Linked DNA regions of Methanococcus maripaludis. The protein of the gene in region 2 binds, or shares a complex with, the protein of the main gene of each other region. Links are inferred from orthologs where the notes say so. Each region holds a gene or a part of one and is shown on either strand. Other genes may lie near its edges.

Region 1 (4,923 bases), on a different replicon or contig from region 2:
CAGGAATACGAACTATTGAATTACCTTGAAAATGACCCCCACACAAAAGTTGTGGCGCTTTATATTGAAGGTTTGAAAGATGAAAAATTCATAAGTGCTGCTAAAAAAATTTCAAGGAAAAAACCTGTAATCGTTTTAAAAAGTGGAAAATCCGAAGAGGGTGCAAAAGCTGCTTCTTCACACACCGGAAGCCTTGCAGGAAACAGTGCAGTATACGATGCAGCTTTCAAAAAAAGCCGTGTATTTAATGTGGAAAGCTTTGAAGACCTCGTAAATTTATTAAAGATATTCTCAGTACAACCCCCAATGAAATCCAAAAAGCTTGCAGTTATTACAAATGCAGGAGGATTTGGTGTGTTAGCAGCAGATTCTGTTGAAAATTTCGGATTGGAACTTGCAGAATTTTCAGGAACTACAGTTTCAGAATTGAAAAAATATTTACCAGATACATCAGGTATTTCAAATCCACTGGATTTAATCGGGGATGCCGATGTTGAGAGATACAAACACGCATTTGAATTAGTTGAAAATGATCCAAACGTAGATGGTTTACTTGCAATATTAACGCCTCAAGGAATGACTGATGCACTCGGCGTTGCAAGAGAACTTGTGAAACTTAAAAACTACATGATATGTAAAAAAGATAAAATTCCAATTGTTGCGTCATTCGTTGGAGGAACTTCCGTGTTAGAAGCAAGAAGCTACTTACAAGAAAAAGGAATTCCATCATTTATCTGCCCAGAACTTGCAGTTAAAGCACTAGCTTGTTTATACAGGCAAAGCCACCTCATGGACAAATACGACAGTCCGGAATACTTAAATGAAATCAGAGCTGAAATCTCGGATGCTAAAACTAACAACCAAGAAAAAATTGATGAACTACTCGCAAATCCAAATGAAAGCAACTCAAAAGAATTTTTAAAATTGAATGGATTTGCAATACCTGAAAAATTCGTTGCAACGACTAAAGATGACGCTAAAAAATACGCTGAATCATTAGGAAAAGTAGTAATGAAAGTTGTTTCAGCAGACATTTTGCACAAATCAGATGCAGGTTGCGTAATAATCGATCCAAGCGATGCATCAGAAGCATTTGAAACCATTATGAAAAATGGGGAAAAATACTTGTTGGATAGAAAAATCGATGGAATAATCGATGGTGTTTTGATCGAACAGTTTGTCACCGGAAAAGAGATCATTATTGGTGCTAAAAGAGACCCAGTATTTGGACCTGTTGTTATGACTGGACTTGGTGGAATATTCGTAGAAGTTTTAAAAGATGTTTCTTTTGGAATTACCCCGATAACAAAAGAATACGCTGGAGAAATACTCGAATCCTTGAAGTCGTACAAAATCCTTGAAGGAGTTAGGGGCGAAAAAAGAAGCGATATCGAATTTTTAAAAGAATTGATCGTTAGAGTTGGCGTTTTAATGGAAACCTACGATGAAATAAGTGAAATTGATATCAACCCTGCATTTATAAAAGAAGAAGGCCAAGGCGGATTCGTTGGAGATGCATTGATTATAACAAAAAAATAGAAAAAATAGGATATGCTGTTTTTAATCCCTTCCAGGGTTCTTAAATTAACAGCAGCCACCTGCTCCTTTTACTGCCAGGTATTTTCCGCTGAAAACGGATTTTTTCACGATGATATATACTTCGTTTAATACCTGTCTAGCCATTTTGTCGATAAAGATTCTGAAATCTTCATCGTAAATTTTTTCATCCGTTTCGACGATTTTGCTTGCGATGTCGATCCCGAACTTAGGACCACCTCAACCAAAACCTTCGAAAAACACGATCAAGTCTTTTGAACCAGTTTCGTTTATTTTTTCGTTTATAAACTCCATTGCTTCTTCAGAAATTGTTACAGGGATCATTCTCTCACCTATCTGTACACGAATATATTAGATTTTCTAATATATTAACATATAGCGGAAGTGTGTTTCAGGTACGAAAAGATAGCTATATATAAAAATTCAGTGAAAAGTAGTTATTATAACCGTTAATTTTCAATTCATACTTATTAATTTAAATTTTGGAGGCAATTATATGCAACAAATGGTTCCGGCATCAGGATACGATAGGGCAATAACCATATTCAGCCCAGAAGGAAGACTTTACCAGGTTGAATATGCTAGAGAAGCAGTGAGACGAGGAACCACTGCAGTTGGCATTAAGTGTAAAGACGGAGTAGTTCTCGCAGTTGATAGGAGAATTACAAGCAAATTAATCGACGTTTCTTCAATTGAAAAAATATTCCAGATTGACGACCATATTGTAGCCGCTACATCAGGTTTAGTTGCTGATGCAAGAGTTTTGATCGATAGAGCAAGACTTGAAGCACAGATGAACAGGATTTCATACGGTGAAGCAATCACAGTTGAAGCACTTGCTAAAAAAATCTGTGACATCAAACAGGCATACACCCAACACGGTGGCGCAAGACCATTTGGTTTAGCACTTTTAATTACTGGAATCGACAGACACAGTGCAAGATTGTTTGAAACTGACCCAAGTGGTGCTTTAATAGAATACAAAGCAACAGCAATCGGTTCAGGAAGACCTATTGCAATGGAAGTTCTCGAATCAAAGTACGACGAAAATATGACTGTTAACGAAGGAATGGAATTGGCACTTTACGCATTAAGCAAAACTACTGAAGAATTAAAGCCTGAAAACATTGACATGGCAATTGTAAAAGATTCTGGAAAATTAGTTGAAAAAATAAGTGTTGATGAAATTGAAAAAATTGTAAAAGCCGTTTACAAAAAAGTTGAAGCTGAAGAAGCAGAAGCTGAAAAAAATAAAGGCGAAGAAGATATTGAATAACGTAAATTAAGATAAATTCGAAATAATACCTAAAAAAACCCCTCATTATTGTTTTATTTATTGCGGGGAAAGGTATATAAATAAAAGAAGGGATAGATATGGTGTCATTGGACGATGCTGTTATAGCAAGGCTTCAATCACATGGGGAAAAATTCGAAATACTCGTGGATCCATACTTGGCAGCTAAATTTAAAGAAGGACAGCCAATAGGCATCTCAGAAGTCTTGGCCGCTGAAGCGGTTTATAAAGATTCTGGAAAAGGAGAAAAAGTTCCAGAAGATTTACTTTTGAAGATTTTTGAAACCTTGAATCCTTTGGAAATCGCAGAACAGATTCTAAAAAAAGGAACTGTTCAGTTAACGGCTAACCAGCGAAAAGAAATACAGGAACAAAAGCGAAAGCAAATCGTGTCTTTAATTTCGAAAAACACGATAAATCCTCAAACTGACACTCCCCACCCGCCGAAAAGGATTGAAAACGCTATGGAAGAAGCTAGAATCAGTGTTGATATTTATAAAAGCGCTGAAGAACAAATTCCTAAAATTATTAAGGAATTGAGGAAACTTTTACCCATTAAGTTTGAAAAAAGAGATGTTGCAGTTAAAATTCCCGGAGAATTTGCTGCAAATGCATACCATACACTTCATGAATACGGCGCAACCAAGCAGGAAGAGTGGATGGGCGATGGCTCGCTTGTTCTTGTAATCGAAATTCCAAGTGGTATTGAAAGCGAATTTTACATGCATTTGAACAAACTTACAAAAGGAACTGTTCAAACTAAAGTACTTAAAAGATATGACTAATCATTTTACGGATAGAAACAGGTGAAATAATGGTAGAATTTAGCCACACTAAAAAAATTGGTTCAGCAGGAAGATTTGGATCAAGATACGGTAGAAAAATCAGAGTAAGATTAAGAGACGTTGAAATTAAACAGAAAAAAGAATACAAATGTCCTGTTTGTGCATTCCCTAAATTAAAAAGAGTAGGAACCTCAATCTGGGTATGTGACAAATGCGGTGCAAAAATTGCTGGTGGAGCATACACCCCAGAAACTGGTGCTGGTAAAGTTGTTACAAAAGCTATCAGAAGAGTTATCGAAAGTAAAAGTAGAGAAATCTAATTTAATTATTTTTAAACCATTTATTTTTCATTTTAAGCTTTTTTAGGTGATATTATGGCAGAGTACAGATGTTCCAACTGTGGAAAAATTGTAACTCTTGATGAAATAGGATTAAAAGCTAAATGTCCTCACTGCAGTAACAGAGTTTTGATAAAATTAAGGCCTAAAATAGTTAAAAAAGTTCAGGCAAGATAATGATAATTACTACTTCCAGAAAACCTTCTCAAAGAACCAGAAGCCTTGTAAACGATTTAGCAAGGGTTTTTAATTTTGAAATATTAAACCGGGGAAAAATCCCTCTTTCTGAGCTAATCGAAAATAAGGCCGATATGATAATTGTAGAAGAACTAAAAGGCAACCCTGGAAGACTCAAAATATTTAATTTTGAAAATAATAAAATTCTTTCAATGAACCTATCCTTAAAACTTCAAAGAGAAGTTTCAGGAAAAGTTTTTAAAAACTCTGGAAAGTTGAGTTCGAAGTTTGATAGAAATACTGAAAATTTAAAAGAACTGTTTTTCGAATATTTATTCAAAAAATTGAGTAATTATGAAGAAGAGAGTTCTGATGTAGTGCTTACTTTTAAAACGGTTGATGAGTCCACATTCTACATTGAAGTTCACAAAGACTCAGAAAATTTAGGTCCAAGTTTAAAGATAAAGACCGTAAAGATACTCGATATTGAATAGTGTTAATATGGCATTTCCTAAATTTACCCTAAAACTAACTTTTGAAACTCCAAAAAAAGCCAGAATTATTTACGAATCTGTTTTTCCAGAACATGTCGCATCACAAGTTCGATCAAAATGTGAAATGGATCTTTTTGAAAATTCAATTGTTATATCTTGTGTTTCTGACGAATTGAGTATCCTAAAAGCATCGATTTACTCGTATCTTCGTTGGATAAAAGTTGCAGAAAGTATATATAAACTAACAGAAGATGAATAATAATTGATATATAAAATGA
Region 2 (5,016 bases):
CACAGTCTGGAAAAGAACTTTTATTTGAACGGTTGAAAGAAATTGACAGGCCTATTTTGATAACTACAAACGAAACTCTACCTTACTTTACAGAACCTCCTCAATAATCTTTTTTATTTGGTGTATATCCATGTTCGCAATTTTAAAACTAGGAGGGAGCATCCTCTGCGATAAGAATACCCCGTACTCGATAAACTGGGAAAATTTAGAAAATATCGCGATTGAAATAAAAGAAGCAATTGAACACTACAAATCCAAAAATGAAGATTTTAAACTTATTATTGTTCATGGCGGGGGCTCTTTTGGCCACCCTGTTGCAAAAAAATATCTTAAAGACGGAAAATTTGTAGATATGGGCAAAGGATACTGGGAAATTCAAAAAGCAATGCGTAAATTCAACAACATTGTAATCGAAGAACTTCAAAATTTCGAAATTCCTGCAGTTTCAATTCAGGCTTCATCCTTTATCACTTTTGATACTAATTGTAGTTTGCACTTTGACACAAACGCAGTTGAAAAAATGCTCGATAAGGGATTGGTTCCAGTAATCCATGGCGATATCGTAATTGATGAAAAAACAGGCAATTTCAAGATTTTTTCTGGAGACCATGCGCTTCCATATCTTTCAAAAAAATTAAACCCGGATTTAAGTCTTCATGCATCTGATGTCGATGGTGTGTGGGATTCAAAATTTAAAATAATTGAAAATATCAATTCAAAAAATATCGAAGATGTTTTAAAATCGTTGAAACCATCAAATAAAGAAGATGTAACTGGCGGAATGCATCTAAAAGTAATGGAATGCTATAATTTAGGCATTGAAACGATAATATTTAATGGAAATAAAAAAAGAAATATATACAATGCCCTTTTAAAAAATGTAAAAGGAACACTGATAAACTAATTTTAAATTATTTTCTGTTTTTAACTTTAATAAAGTCCCCAAGTGTAAAATCACTTTCATCATTGTTTGCTTCGTAATTGTAGTCTCCTTCTTCGTAGAAAGAAATTCCAAGTGCTTTTTCGAGGATTTTTACGTATTTTTCCTCAGGTTCGATTTCGTTTCTTTCTATTTTGTGAATGAGAGATTCTTTAATTCCAACAGCTCTTGAAAGTTCTTCCAAGGTCATGTTTTTCTTTTCCCTTGCTTCCTTTACCAGAGAGCCGTAATCTTCGACCAGAGTTTTTAAATTATCAAACATATCTTTTCTAGGTCTTTTAACTGGTTTTTCTTTTATTTCAGTTTTGAATACTGCCTTTGGTTTTCTAGAATATCCTTTCGGCGACATGCCAAACTTTGCACAAGCCTCGCATACATTCATTTCTACGCCTTCTACTCTTGTTTTAATGATATCCTTAACCTCTTTTCCGCAGAGTTCGCATTGCATACCTACACCTTAATATATTAAATTTAGAGATATTTTTAACCAATTTATCCAGATTACATAGCATTTAAATGGTAAATGCTTCATTAGAGAATATATTTTCAATTATTTAATAGTATCTATTTTGGTATTTATATAGTATATCCATAAATTTATATAGCTCAAATAAATTATAAACATATACCCTTATTGGAAAGATGTAAAAATGTTTTCGATGGGTGTAAAAACTGTTTTGCGAGAAAAAAAATCAATGAGAAAGCGCTATATAGCATCATTTTTATCATAATTATTATGGAGGTAAATCATGAGTTACCCAGATGATTATTCCACAGATATAGAAAAAAATAAAATGGATTTAAAAGAATTTAAAGAGAAAACTCAGATTGCAGAGTTAGAAAGTAAAGTTTTGAGATTGGAATTAAAAAATAAAGATGTAACTAGAGAGAACGTACAAATTAAAAAAGAAAATGAAATATTAAAGCGAGAACTTGATAAATTAAGAATTCCGCCATTAATACTCGGCACAATACTCGACAAAGTAAACGAAAGAAAAGCAGTTGTTAAAAGTTCTACAGGCCCAAATTTCCTTGTAAACCTTTCACAATTTGTAGATCCTGAAGACATTGTTCCAGGAGCAAGAGTTTGTTTAAATCAACAGACACTTGCAATTGTAGAAGTACTTCCTAAAGAAAAAGACTACCGAGCTATGGCAATGGAAATTGAAGAAAAACCAGACATTTCCTTTGAAGATATCGGTGGTTTGAACAATCAGATTAGGGATATTAAAGAAGTAGTAGAACTTCCACTTAAAAACCCAGAACTATTTGAAAAAGTGGGTATCGTTCCACCAAAAGGAGTACTGCTCTACGGACCTCCGGGAACTGGAAAAACACTTCTTGCAAAAGCTGTTGCATACGAAACCAACGCATCATTTGTTAGAGTTGTTGGTTCAGAACTGGTCAAAAAATTCATCGGTGAAGGTGCAAAACTTGTAAGGGATGTTTTCAAACTTGCAAAAGAAAAATCACCTTGCATCATATTCATTGACGAAATCGATGCAGTTGCAAGCAAAAGAACTGAATCATTAACCGGTGGAGATAGAGAAGTTCAAAGAACTTTAATGCAGCTTCTTGCAGAAATGGATGGTTTTGATTCAAGAGGCGATGTAAAAATCATTGCTGCAACGAACAGACCGGACATTTTAGACCCTGCAATATTAAGACCCGGAAGATTTGATAGAATCATTGAAATTTCAATGCCTGATGAAGATGGAAGGCTTGAAATCTTGAAAATCCATACTGAAAAGATGAACCTCAAAAATGTTGATTTGAGAGAAGTTGCAAAACTTGCAGAAAACATGGTTGGTGCTGACTTAAAGGCAGTATGTACCGAAGCAGGTATGTTTGCGATAAGAGAAGAAAGAGAATTCATCAAAATGGACGACTTCAAAGAAGCTATCTCAAAAATTACAGGTAAAAAAGAAAAATGCAGTTACGATATGCCACAATTAACCGTAATGTACGGATAATTAACTACTATTTTTTTAAATTATTTTTATTTTAAACTTTTTTAAGTGATGTTTATGAAAATTGGAATTATTGGAGCAGGCCTTGGGGGCCTATTAAGCGGTGCAATTTTATCAAAGGAACACTCAGTTACAATTTACGAAAAACTTCCATTTGTTGGAGGTAGGTTTACAAATATTCCTTATAAAGGGTTTCAATTAACTACTGGAGCTCTTCACATGATACCCCATGGAAATGACGGGTATTTAGCACAGACTCTTCGAAGAGCAGGTAGTAACGTAAAAATAGTAAATTCCGTGCCAGATGGATACTTTCGAGTAAACGGAAAAAATCACGAATACAAGGACATTTTTGGACTTGTTAATACAAAGGAAAAATTAAAAGGGTTGAAACTTGCTGCAAGCCTAAAACTTGGAAAAATTGACAAAAATATGCCATTTGGTGAATTTTTAGAAGATATACCCCTCGCTCTTGCGGTTGGAAACTCGTTTAGCGGTTGGGCTTTGAGTTTAAATGCATATGACACCCCAATGTCAGAAGTTATGGAAATAAGTAGATTATATCATAAATTTGGAGGCCCCGGAATTCCAGTTGGTGGTTGTAAGGGCGTTATCGATAGCCTCGTTGAAATAATTAATAAAAACGGCGGAAAAATTTATACTGGTCATGCAGTAGAAAAAATCGAAATTGAAGGAAATGGTGCATTTATTGATTCAGAACCCTTTGACATAGTAATAAGCAATGCATCTCCAAAAGTAACGGAAAGCCTTTCAAATGTTAAATTTATTGAAAAAGAGCCAGTTCCGTCAAAAGGAATAAAAATAAATGTTGCAAGTAAATCGAGTCTTGTAGATGGTGCAAGTGTTATATTTACAACTGATTGCGAAAGAATTAACGGTTTAAACCAGCCTTCAAATGTCGACAGGAGTTTGACAAAAGAAGACTATAACTTAATAATGCTACATGCAACCCAGATCAAAAATAATACCAAAGAAGAAATAAACCTTGCTTTAAATGATATCGAATCATTATTTGGTGGAAAAGACTACGAAGTGATATCCATTCAAAGTTACGGTAATGGTTGGCCTGTAAATCATGCTTCAAATGGAACTGACCTAAATCCAATCGTTAGAGATAATCTATTACTTGTTGGAGATGGCGTAAAAGGGGTCGGGGGAATTGAAGTTGAAGGTGTTGCGATGAGTGTCATTGCAGTTTTAAACCATATTGAAAAATTAAAAAAATAATTTATTATCTTATTATTTTGACACCTGATGCTTTGAACATCACACATAAATTTTTATTTTCTTTAATTTCCAAAGCTTCGAGTGAATTTGGTGTTATGAGAACTTTTATATCAATGCCGCCAATATCCAAAGTTAACCAGACCAGATGTCCTCTTTTTTGGATTTCTGTAACTTTTCCATTGAATACATTTTTTGCGGAGCTGTCAAAACATTTTAAAGCAACGATTATACTTTCTGGCCTAATCGATATTTTTACATTCTCACCAACTTCTGCAATATCAGAAGAATATATCTTTACTCCAGAAACATCCAAAACTGAAATGTCATTTGAAACTTCTTCCACTTTTGAATCGAGAATATTTGTACCCACAAAATCTGCAACAATTTCGGACGAAGGATTTGAAAATACATTTTCTGGAGTTCCATACTGATAAACTCTTCCGCCCTTCATTATCAGTACTTTATCTGCAAGACTCCAGATATCATCGAAATCGTGTGTTACGTGGAGTACCGTTGTTCCATATTTTTTTATTGCATTTTTAACGAGTACCCTAATCTTTTCTTTCGTTTTAACGTCCAGTGCACTGAAGGGTTCATCCATAAACAGGATTTTTGGCTTTATGATAAGCCCTCTTGCAATGGATGCCCTCTGCATTTCCCCACCACTTAATGTTTCGGGTTTTCGGTTGAGAAGATGATCGATTCCAAGCAACTTTGTTATCTGAAGAATTTCTTCTTTTATGATGTTTTTATCCTTCAATTTCTTTTTAAGACCGTATTCAATATTTTCATAAACTGTCATGTGCGGAAACAGTGCATAATCCTGATAAATTATACTTATATCTCTTTTTTCAGGAT

The links.
Region 1: the proteins of HNP90_RS02565 (region 2) and psmA are in contact, whole or in part, in a cryo-EM structure (PDB 6HE5), measured with the Archaeoglobus fulgidus proteins. The link is inferred for Methanococcus maripaludis from one-to-one orthologs. Residues at the interface, in WP_010879468.1 of Archaeoglobus fulgidus: Asp391, Leu392, Lys393, Gly394, Met396, Phe397, Val398; in WP_010877997.1 of Archaeoglobus fulgidus: Ala30, Arg33, Gly34, Ala35, Asp51, Arg53, Val54, Lys66, Ser79, Gly80, Leu81, Val82, Met166.

What each region holds. Positions count from the first base shown.
Region 1 is NZ_JACDUL010000003.1:201,605-206,527, forward strand. The notes cover bases 1,196-3,943. They hold psmA (archaeal proteasome endopeptidase complex subunit alpha), read left to right. Parts: upstream 1,196-2,053; coding sequence 2,054-2,833; downstream 2,834-3,943. Other genes in these bases: HNP90_RS06370 (acetate--CoA ligase family protein), read left to right, coding at 1,196-1,539; HNP90_RS06380 (ribosome assembly factor SBDS), read left to right, coding at 2,932-3,636; rpl37A (50S ribosomal protein L37Ae), read left to right, coding at 3,666-3,943. Outside these bases: more of HNP90_RS06370, read left to right, coding at 1-1,195; more of rpl37A, read left to right, coding at 3,944-3,956; HNP90_RS06390 (DNA-directed RNA polymerase subunit P), read left to right, coding at 4,011-4,151; HNP90_RS06395 (rRNA maturation protein), read left to right, coding at 4,151-4,645; HNP90_RS06400 (KEOPS complex subunit Pcc1), read left to right, coding at 4,653-4,904. UniProt on the Methanocaldococcus jannaschii protein: Component of the proteasome core, a large protease complex with broad specificity involved in protein degradation. The M.jannaschii proteasome is able to cleave oligopeptides after Glu, Asp, Tyr, Phe, Trp, slightly after Arg, but not after Ala.
Region 2 is NZ_JACDUL010000001.1:452,664-457,679, forward strand. What follows is about bases 961-3,801. They hold HNP90_RS02565 (proteasome-activating nucleotidase), read left to right. Parts: upstream 961-1,689; coding sequence 1,690-2,913; downstream 2,914-3,801. Other genes in these bases: HNP90_RS02560 (multiprotein bridging factor aMBF1), read right to left, coding at 961-1,388; HNP90_RS02570 (NAD(P)-binding protein), read left to right, coding at 2,968-3,801. Outside these bases: HNP90_RS02550 (methanogenesis marker 8 protein), read left to right, coding at 1-107; HNP90_RS02555 (isopentenyl phosphate kinase), read left to right, coding at 131-904; more of HNP90_RS02560, read right to left, coding at 912-960; more of HNP90_RS02570, read left to right, coding at 3,802-4,158; HNP90_RS02575 (ATP-binding cassette domain-containing protein), read right to left, coding at 4,163-5,016. UniProt on the Methanocaldococcus jannaschii protein: ATPase which is responsible for recognizing, binding, unfolding and translocation of substrate proteins into the archaeal 20S proteasome core particle.